3 regions of the Microbacterium sp. PRF11 genome follow, and region 3 is predicted to be linked to each of the others. Evidence: predicted binding sites of a transcription regulator. Region 3 holds the regulator's gene; each other region holds the start of a gene.
The links. The regulator LexA, encoded in region 3, represses DNA repair genes until DNA is damaged. The targets are predictions, from matches to a motif close to TCGAACANNTGTTCGA.
Positions count from the first base shown of each region.

Region 1: Q9R20_RS09765 (DUF222 domain-containing protein) is a predicted target of LexA. The motif match lies at 1,394-1,409, and genes of this name have one in related genera.
Region 2: Q9R20_RS07570 (intein-containing Rv2578c family radical SAM protein) is a predicted target of LexA. The motif match lies at 1,838-1,853, and genes of this name have one in related genera.

Region 1 covers NZ_JAUZUP010000003.1:202,598-205,873, reverse strand. The annotation lists gene Q9R20_RS09770 (NAD(P)/FAD-dependent oxidoreductase) at 1-1,036, shown strand, start outside; gene Q9R20_RS09765 (DUF222 domain-containing protein) at 1,420-2,892, shown strand.
Region 2 covers NZ_JAUZUP010000002.1:424,048-427,323, forward strand. The annotation lists gene Q9R20_RS07570 (intein-containing Rv2578c family radical SAM protein) at 1-1,829, opposite strand, end outside; gene Q9R20_RS07575 (M15 family metallopeptidase) at 1,994-3,127, shown strand.
Region 3 covers NZ_JAUZUP010000001.1:173,054-176,329, forward strand. The annotation lists gene Q9R20_RS00910 (histidinol-phosphate transaminase) at 1-440, opposite strand, end outside; gene Q9R20_RS00915 (LysM peptidoglycan-binding domain-containing protein) at 488-838, opposite strand; gene lexA (transcriptional repressor LexA) at 1,097-1,786, shown strand; gene Q9R20_RS00925 (prolyl oligopeptidase family serine peptidase) at 1,995-3,276, shown strand, end outside.

The sequences.
Region 1 (3,276 bases), on a different contig from region 3:
GCTCGAGAGCGATCTCGCGCGCGGCATCGCCCTCACCGACGGCCTGATCGGCACCTTCGCCTCCTCCGACGACCCCTCCCTCGCCCAGAACCGCTGCTTCCTCTACCACGTGATCGGCGGAGGGACCGGAGACTGGGACGTCCCCGTCGGCGGCATGGGTGCCGTCACCGCCGAGCTGGAGCGCGCCGCCCGCGAGGCCGGCGCCGAGATCGTCACCGGGGTCGAGGTCATCTCAATCTCGAGCGACGGCGACGTGCACACCATGACCGATCGCTCGGAGGTCTTCCACGGCGACCTCGTCCTGAGCGGCGTGGGTCGAGCCGTGCTCGACCGCCTGCTCTCCGCCGGGGGGAGCGCCACCACCGGCGCGGAAGAACCCGAGGGCGCGCAGGTGAAGGTCAACATGCTGCTCTCGCGGCTCCCCCGCCTGCGCGACGAGTCGGTCACGCCCGAGGCCGCCTTCGCGGGCACGTTCCACGTGAACGAGACGATGACCCAATTGGATGCCGCACACGTCGCGGCCTCCGGAGGCCTCCTGCCCGAACCGCTCCCCGTCGAGATCTACTGCCACTCGCTGACCGACCCGTCGATCCTCGGGGAGGACCTGCGAGCCTCCGGCGCGCAGACCCTCACCATGTTCGGCCTGCAGGTGCCGCACCGGCTCATTCACGACACCGACCCCGTCGCCGCGGGCGCGCGGCTGCTCGCCGCCGCCCAGGCGTCGCTCGACAGCGTGCTCGCCGAACCGCTGCGCGACTGCATCCACCGCGCGCCCGACGGGCGCCTGTGCATCGAGGCGCGCACCACCCGCGACCTCGAGGAGTCGCTCAACATGGTCGGCGGCGACATCTTCCACGGGGAGCTCTCGTGGCCCTGGCTCTCGGCGCCCGCCGCGACGCCCGCCGAACGCTGGGGCGTCGCGACCCCGCACTCGCGCGTGCTGCTGTGCGGCTCGAGCGCGCAGCGCGGCGGCGCCGTCAGTGGGATCGGCGGACACAACGCCGCGATGGCGGCGCTGGAGATTCTCGAGGGGTAGGGCGGGGCGGGTTCGTTCCGGCGTCGGGCGGGGTGGTCGTGGGCGTTCTTCGGGGCGTGGGGTGTGCGCGCGGGCGCTCTTCGGGGCGTGAGGCTCGCTCGCGGGCGTTCTTCGGGCGTGGGGCGTACTCGCGGGCATTCTTCGGGGCGTGAGGCGTGCGCGCGGCCGTTCTTCGGGCGTGGGGCGTGCTGTGGGCCGCCGTTCGGGCCTGGGGCGTGCTCACTGCAGCTCCGCGGGGTGCGGGGCTTGAGCTCGGCCCGCCTGTAACAGCGGCGCTCTGAACGGCGTCATGCTGTCGCGGGGCGGTTTCGCACGGGGGTGAACTTTGCTGCTCGGGGGGTGAATTCCCCCCACAAATCGAACATAGTTTCTAAACTAGGGCCATGACGCGATCCGAACCACCGCCCCTTCCAGATGACCCTCCCGACAGTGCCCGGCTGCGCGAGCACGTCGATGAAATCGGCCGGTTGACCGCGGAACTCGCGCGGGTGCAGGCGACTCTCATCCGCCGTCGCGCCGACGCCATGTCGATCGCCCTCGACCACGTGGCGCGGTCGCGATCACGCGCCTCTCGGGAACGCGAGATGCCGATCCGCTCGCTCGCGCTCGAGATCGGAGTGGCGACTCGAACGCACGACCTCACGGTCCAGAAAGAGCTGTCCGATGCGCACACGCTGACTCAGAAGTTCTCCGCCACGGTCGAGGCTCTGCACTCCGGACGCATCGGCTTGCGTCATGCCCACGCGATCCTCGAGACCGGCATCCTGCTCGACGACGATGCCACGCGCCGCGGATGGGAGAGCGTGGTGCTCGTCCGAGCGCAACGCGACTCCCCCGGGCGCGTACGGGCCTTCGCGCGTGAGCTGGCCGAGAGCGTCCACCCGGTGGGGATGTCAGTGCGCCACGCGCGAGCTGCCGAGGCACGCGGGGTCAGCGTGCGCGATCTCGCCGATGGCATGGCCGAGCTGAGCGTCATCTTGCCGGCGACGGTGGCCTACGGCATTCGGGATCGCCTGCGGAGGCAGGCCGCCGCGATCCGCGAGGCGACGATCGGCGACGTTGCCGTGCGAGCGAACGAGGACGACCGGCACACCGACACGGACGGCGCCGTCCCGCCTCCGTCGACCTCGCTGGCGTCGCCTCTGAAGACGGGGCCCGCTCCCTCAGACGACCGCCTTCCCTGCCCCGACGCAGGAGTACCGGCCGCCGTCGTCGCGGACTCACGAACCCTCGCTCAGATCGGAGCCGACGTCTGCGCCGATCTCCTCCTCACCGGCGCGCCGGCGATCGACCCGACGACGCGCGATGACTGCCCTGGCGGCCTCGGCGGGATCCGCGGTCACGTGCAGATCACCGTGCCCGTTCTGACACTGATGGGTCGGTCCGACGCGGGCGCATCGCTCGAGGGCAGATGCCCCGTCGATGCGACGACGGCTCGCGTCCTCGCGGGCAGCGCCGCCGGCTGGGACCGGGTGCTCTGCGAACCGGTCACCGGAACGGTCCTCGAAGTCGATCGCTACGCACCCACCAGTTCGCAGCGACGATTCCTCGCGGCGAGAGACCGACATTGCCGGGCACCCGGATGCCGCGCCCCCGCCGCGCGCTGCCAGATCGACCACAACCACGAGGCGCAGCACGGCGGCCGCACCCATCTGTGCAACCTCTGCCACTTCTGCGTCCGTCACCACACGCTCAAGACCGAGACCGAATGGACCGTCGTTCAAGAGCGCGACGGAACGCTCCACTTCCGCAGCCCGCTCGGCCAGCAGACGCGAGAGGAGCCGCCGCCCCGCGTGATGTTCCTCCCCGACGACATCCTCGAGAAGGAGCTGTACGGTGCACCCCCGCCCTTCTGACCCCGGGAGACGTGGCGCCCTTCATCGTGATCAGGACGATGACTCTCGCCGCGATGTCGAGAACCGGGCAGACCACGCCGAGCCCGGGGAGAGTGGCCAGCCCGCCGTGAAACACCCCAAGCCCGGACTACGGATCCACCGCGCCGCGAGCCAGAGCCACGCGCCCGGGAGCCTTGCGTCCGCGATCCTGTGCGTCGCTGGTCTCGCGGGCATCCCCGGCCTCACGCGTGCCGCGTCGGCGCACCCTCGCGTCGCCGGTTCAGGCGGGTCCCCACCGCTCCCCCCGTGGACTGCACCCTCCGGAAGGTCGCGGCGCGCAGGTCCCCACCGCTCCCCCAGCGGACTGCACCCCCGCGCGCCTCCGAAAGGTCGCGGCGCGAACCC
Region 2 (3,276 bases), on a different contig from region 3:
TGCTTCGCGCCGGGGCGCAGGTGCAGCGCGCCGTAGACCACTCGCGCGGCGCCCGCCGCGCGGATGCGGCCGAGGGCGTCGTCGAGCACTGGAATCGAGTCGGTGAGGTGCGGCAGGATCGGCATGAGGAACACCGTGACGCGGAAGCCCGCGGCGGTCGCGGCGCGGACGGTCTCGAGTCGTGCTTCGGCGCTCGGGGTGCCGGGCTCGATGGAGTGCTGCAGAGCGTCGTCGAACACCGCGATCGACATCGCCAGCGTCACCTTGACCTGTGCGGCCGCCTCGGTCAGCAGCGGCAGATCCCGCCGCAGCAGAGTGCCCTTCGTGAGGATCGAGAACGGCGTTCCGGTATCGGTGAGCGCGCCGACGATGTCGGGCATGAGTCGATAGCGGCCTTCCGCCCGCTGGTACGGGTCGGTGTTGGTGCCGAGCATGACCGGTTCGCGCGCCCACGAGCCACGGCGCAATTCGGTCCGCAGCACCTCGGCGACGTTGACCTTGACGACGATCTGCGAATCGAAGTCGGCCCCGTAATCGAGGTCGAGGTACTCGTGGGTCTTCCGGGCGAAGCAGTTGTGGCTGACGACCCCGTTCGCGATGAAGTCCCCGGTTCCCGTCGTGATGTCGATCATGTCGATCTCGTGACCGACGTCATCGATCGCGACGACTCGGAGATCGGCGCTCGTTTTGACGGCGGCGCCTGTCACGGTGAGCTTTCGCGTGATGGCCGGACGAGCGATGTCGAAGAACCGTTGCCGCGCGGACAATCCACCGCGCAAACGGATCGACGCCACTCCGTTCAATTTCACCGGCTCGCGGACGGCGTGGAAACCGAGGGCGGCGAAAGCTTGTTCCGTCAGCGAAAGCAACTCTTCGTTCGCGTTGGCGATGCGGAGCACACCCCGCGAGCAGGAGCCTTCGGCGTCGAAGATGCCCCCGAGGAAGCCCGCGAACCATTCGCGTGATCGGTCATCCGGCGCCGCGATGTGCTGCTCGAGCCGTGCGATGTCGGCGCGTCGGGCCGTGTGGATGGCGGTCATCGGACGCCGACCCGCGGGGACGGCGAAGGGGCGAACCAGGGTTGGCACGCCGATCCCTTCCAGCAAGTTTCGCGAAAGCTCGAGAGCCTCGTGGTCGATGAGAGCGAGACGGAATCGGTGAACCTCACGGACGCGGATGCCGTCATCGTAGATCTTGTGCAGGATCATGCCGTCGCCACGGATCATCCCCGTCAGGTACCCGCGCCGCCAGTCGGGGCTCGCGCTCGCGTCGACGGATCGAGGGCCCGTGCCGAATCCTTGGAGACGATTAGACGTCGTCAGATGTGGGCGTCGCTCCCCCGCAACCGGGGAGTCGGTCACGTGCTTCCACCCGCGTTCCGTCAAGAAACGGTGGTCACCGCTCGCCTCGATCTCGGTGCCATCGGCGAGCGTTACACGATGCAGTCGCTTGCGGGTCGACCACTTGGCCTGCACCGTGGTTCGCACGTAGTGGCGGTAGGTCGCGCCCCTTTCAGTGCCGATGATCTCGTCGCCGATGCGGATCTCCGAAAGGGGGACCTGTCGACCATCGGCCCTCAGGATGAGAGTGTCGGGTGACAGGCAGTAAGAACACGCATGACTGCAGCCACGGTATGGGTTCACCGTCCAGTCGAACGGCATGGCGGAGGCGCCGGGAACGCGGTTGAGAGCGCTCTTGCACAGCACTTCGTGGAACGTCATGCCGGCGAATTCGGGCGTCGTGACCGATCGAACCAGGCCGTCCATCTGTTCGAGGCCGGGCAGGGCGTCAGGGTTGTCCACACCCAGCTGCTGACCCTGCCATCTCATGGCTACAGTCGAACACATGTTCTATGAAACATCAAGGCGTGCCGGCCTCGAGTCGATCATCGCAGCGATGCGGGCAGCCGCGGCCGCGTGCCGGAGACATCCGCTCGGCCCGACCCGCGCGCCGGGGGTCGACCCGCGTCGGGCCGCGGGCGAGAATGGGTCGAGTGATACCCGATCCCGAGCTCTCCCCCCGCCGCGCCGCGCGCGCGGAAGCGGAGCGGCTCGCGACCGCGGCGCTCACCCTCCCGCAGACGCCGGTGACGGAGCAGAGCACCCCCGCCCCGCCCACCCGACGCGCGCTCAGAGCGGCGTCGGCCCCCTCGACGCGAAGCATCCGCACCGCCCTCGCCGATACCGCCTCGAACCCGACCTTCCGTCGTCGCCGCCTCGGCGCGGTGGTGGCCGCGGCTCTCGTCATCGTTGCGGGCGGCGTCGCGATCGGGGCGGCGGCCTCGGGTGCCGGCGGTGAAGCGGCGACCTCCGCCGTCGCCGAAGAGGCCGTCGCGACCGTCGCCGGCCCCCCGGCCGTTCCCGACGCGGGTCTGCCGGTACCGCAGCTCGCCGCGGTGGCGGCGACGGCGACGCCATGCGACGACCCGACATTCACCGCCGCGCTCTCCGCGGGCGATGACGGTGCGGCGATCGCCGCCGCCGGTGGGGGGAGCGCTTTCCGCGAGGCGGTGGCATCCGGGATCGCGCCCTGCGTGTCGCTGTCCGACCCCGACCGTCAGTGGGTCGTGGTCAACAAGCAGCGGCCTCTCGACCCGATCGACTATCGTGCCGGCGACCTCGTCATGCCCGACGCCGTCCGTGCCCTGGAGCAGTCCGCGCTCCGACAGGCCGCCGCCGGCGCCCTCACGACGATGGTGCGCGCCGCCGCCGACGCGGGCGCGGGAGAGATCGGCTACCTCAGCGCGTTCCGCTCGTTCTCGACGCAGCAATCGACCTACGCCGGGCGCGTCGCGATCGGCGGCGTCGACGAGGCCGATCGCGAGAGCGCGCGGGCCGGGTACAGCGAGCACCAGACCGGACTCGCGGTCGACATCGTGCCGTGCGACGGCTCGTGCGCCACCCTCGACGACGTCGCCGGCTCCCGTCAGGGGGCGTGGGTGCGGGAGCACGCGTGGGAGTACGGCTTCATCACCCGTTATGCCGAGGGGCGCGAGAGCGTCAGCGGGTACGAACCCGAGGCGTGGCACCTGCGCTACATAGGCCCGGAACTGGCCCGCGCCTACCATGAGGGCGGGTACTCGACCCTCGAGGAGTTCTTCGGGCTCCCGGCGGCGCCCACCTACTGACGCCGCGTTCCCCCCCCGTCCCGGGGCGGGTCAGGACGGTGCCCTCGTCCGCGCTTTCCCCCGCGCCGAGGCGCGACGACGCGGCGCACGACATCCGCTCGTCCCTCCCGCGCCGGGGCGGGTCAGGACGGTGCCCTCGTGCGCCCTTT
Region 3 (3,276 bases):
CTCAGCGTGAAGTCGTGCTCGCGCTCCCCCGCGATCCACCGGGCGCCGGTGGCGCGCGTGAGGATCGGATACATCGAATACGTCGGGGCGAAGCCCATAGCGGTGCGTCCGGGGCCACCGAAGGCCTGCAGGATGTGCTGCAGCACCTCGTTCGAGCCGTTGGCCGCCCAGATCTGCTCGGGATTGAGCCCGTGACCCAGGTAGCCGGCGAACGCCTCACGCAGACCGGTGAACTCGCGGTCGGGGTAGCGGTTCACGTCGCGCAGCGCCCGAGCAACGGCATCCAAGATGTCGTCGGCGACCTCGGCGGGAACGGGATGCGTGTTCTCGTTCACGTTGAGCGCGACGGGCAGTGCCGCCTGCGGGGCTCCGTACGGGGTCATCCCCCGCAGATCGTCACGAAGAGGGAGGTCGTCGAGGCGTACGGTCACCTCACCCATCGTAGGCGGCGAGGACGGATGACGTGCGCGAGCGGGGGTCTCGCCGCTCAGGCGGCGGGGGCGTATTCGGCGGGGATCGCGATGCGCTGGCCCGCCGACACCGAACCGCCCGGAAGAGCGTTCAGACGGGTGATCTCGGCCACCACGTCGCGCGGGTCGGCCGAGGGGGCGACGTCTTCGGCGATCGACCACAGGGTCTCGCCGCTCATGACGGTGATCTCGGTGAACGACCCCGTCGGGGCCCCGGCGTCTCCGGAGGCGAGCGCGGAGCCACCACCGACGATCGCGACCGCGAGGACGGCGGCGATGGGGAGGGAGACGAGGAACGCCACGACGCGACGACCGCGCGCGGTGATCCGCAGGCGGGTGGACGGGGCGGTGAGGGCGATGCTGCTCATGATGTGCTCCTTGGTGGGGAGAGATTCGCACCCCACCCTCGGCCGGGAGGGTGGTGGTGCGAATCTGTATTCCGAATCTATATTCGAACCTGATCGGGTGTCAAGAGCCCGTATATCGGAGACGAATCGAACGCGACACGCGTGCAGCTCCGTGCCATTCGGGTCGTCGACCGGATACGGTTTCGACACGGAGACCTCATCACCAACCTCCGACATTCGAATTTCCGCCGCGATTCCCGCGGCGCGAGGGGAGCCCAGATGACCGACGCGACGACCGCCGCCGGCCGCGAACGACCGCAGACCCGCCGGCGGAAGAACCTCAGCGACAAGCAGTTGGCCATACTCGAGGTCATCCAGCGGTCCATCGCGCGGCACGGTTATCCGCCGAGCATGCGCGAGATCGGCGATGCGGTTGGGCTGAAGTCGCTCTCGAGCGTCACGCACCAGCTGAACCAGCTGGAGCTCAGCGGCTACCTCCGCCGCGACCCCGGCAAGACGCGCGCGATGGAGGTGCTGATCGACCTTCCCGGCGCCGCGGCCGAGAATCCCGCCGATGCCGCCCCCGCCCTGGGCGATGCCGCCCTGGTGCCCCTCGTCGGCCGGATCGCCGCGGGCGTGCCCATCACCGCCGATCAGCAGGTCGAGGAGATCTTCCCCCTCCCCCGTCAGCTGGTCGGCAAGGGCGAGCTGTTCATGCTGAAGGTCTCGGGCGACTCGATGATCGACGCCGCCATCTGCGACGGGGACTGGGTCGTCGTCCGCTCTCAGGCCACCGCCGAGAATGGCGAGATCGTCGCCGCGATGCTCGACGGCGAGGCGACGGTCAAGACGTTCCGCCGCCGCGACGGCCACACCTGGCTGCTCCCCCGCAACAGCGCCTTCGAGCCGATCCTCGGCGACGAGGCCGTCGTGCTCGGCCGCGTCGTGGCGGTCCTGCGCACCGTCTGATCAGATCACCGAGGGCCGGTTGTCCGCTCGCGCGGCGGCATCCGGCTCTCCTCGCGTCACGGACCTCGCCCCGCGCCGGAACCGGGAACCTGCACCGGAATCGGAGCGAGGAGGCCGCGCCATCCCATCCCGCGCGCGTTACCCGATTCTGAGGCGCCTCAGGCACGGCCGCCGAATGGGTGTCGGAGGGTCTGCCTAGGCTGGGCTCATGGCTGACACCCTCCCCTACGGTTCCTGGCCCTCGCCCATCACGCCCGAGTCCGTCGCGCAGGCGTCGCCGCGCGTCGACGGGGCCCGACTCGTGGGCGGCGAGATCTGGTGGGGCGAGTCCGTCCCGCACGAGGCGGGCCGCGTCGCGGTGAAGCGGCGTCGGGCCGACGGCTCCGTCGAGACGGTGCTGCCCGCCCCCGCCAACGCGCGCTCCGCCGTGCACGAGTACGGCGGCGGCGCCTGGACGGCGTCCGACGACGGCGAGCTGTACTACGTCGAGAAGACCGACCAGCGCGTCTACGCGCTCCGTCCGGGTGAGAGCGCGCGCCCCCTCACGCCCGCCGACGACGCCGTGCGGCACGGCGGCCTGCGTTGGGAGAACGGCGTCCTGCTCGCGGTCCGTGAGACCCACGGTTCCTCCCGCGTGCCCCACCGCTCGATCGTCCGCATCCCTCTCGACGGCCCGGTCGAGGTGCTCGCGGAGGGCAGCGATTTCCTCGCGCAACCCGCCCTCTCCCCCGACGGCCGCCGGCTGGCCTGGATCGCGTGGAACCACCCGGACATGCCGTGGGACGCCACGATCCTGCGCGTCGCCGACCTCGAGAGCGGAGCCGTGCACGATCTCGCCGGCGGCGATCGGCGCGCTCCCCTGCAACCCGTGTGGGTCGCCGACGACGAACTCCTCTACGCCGACGACCCCGAGGGACGCTGGAACCTCTTCCGCCACCCGCTCTCCGGCGGTCCGCAACCCCTCGCTCCCACCGACGCCGACACGGGCGGCGGACTGTGGGTCCTCGGGACGCGGTGGTTCGCCGCGGCACCCGACGGCCGCGTGGTCGCGGTCCGCACGAACGGGGCCGACGAGATCGTCGAGATCGCGCCCAGCGGGGTGAGGCCCATCGACGTGCCCATCGTGGCGGGGGCCGCGGTCGACGACGTCTCGGGGTCGCGCGTACTGCTCTCGGGCTCCGACGCCGGTGGCCGCTCGGGCCTGTGGGTGGTCGACCTCGACTCCGGCGCGGTCGAGCTCGTCACCGGAGGTGCCAGCTCCTGGCCCGACGAATGGATGCCGCGCGCCCGCGCGCTCACGACCGAGGGGCCGCACGGCCCGGTGCATGCCTTCGCCTACGCACCCACCAACCCCGACGCCGCCCCGATAGCGGGAGAGCGGCCGCCCTACGTGGTTCTAGTGCACGGCGGACCCACCTCGCACGTCGGGCCGGCTCCGTCGGCCAGGACCGCCTTCTTCACCAGCCGCGGTATCGGCGTGCTCGACGTCA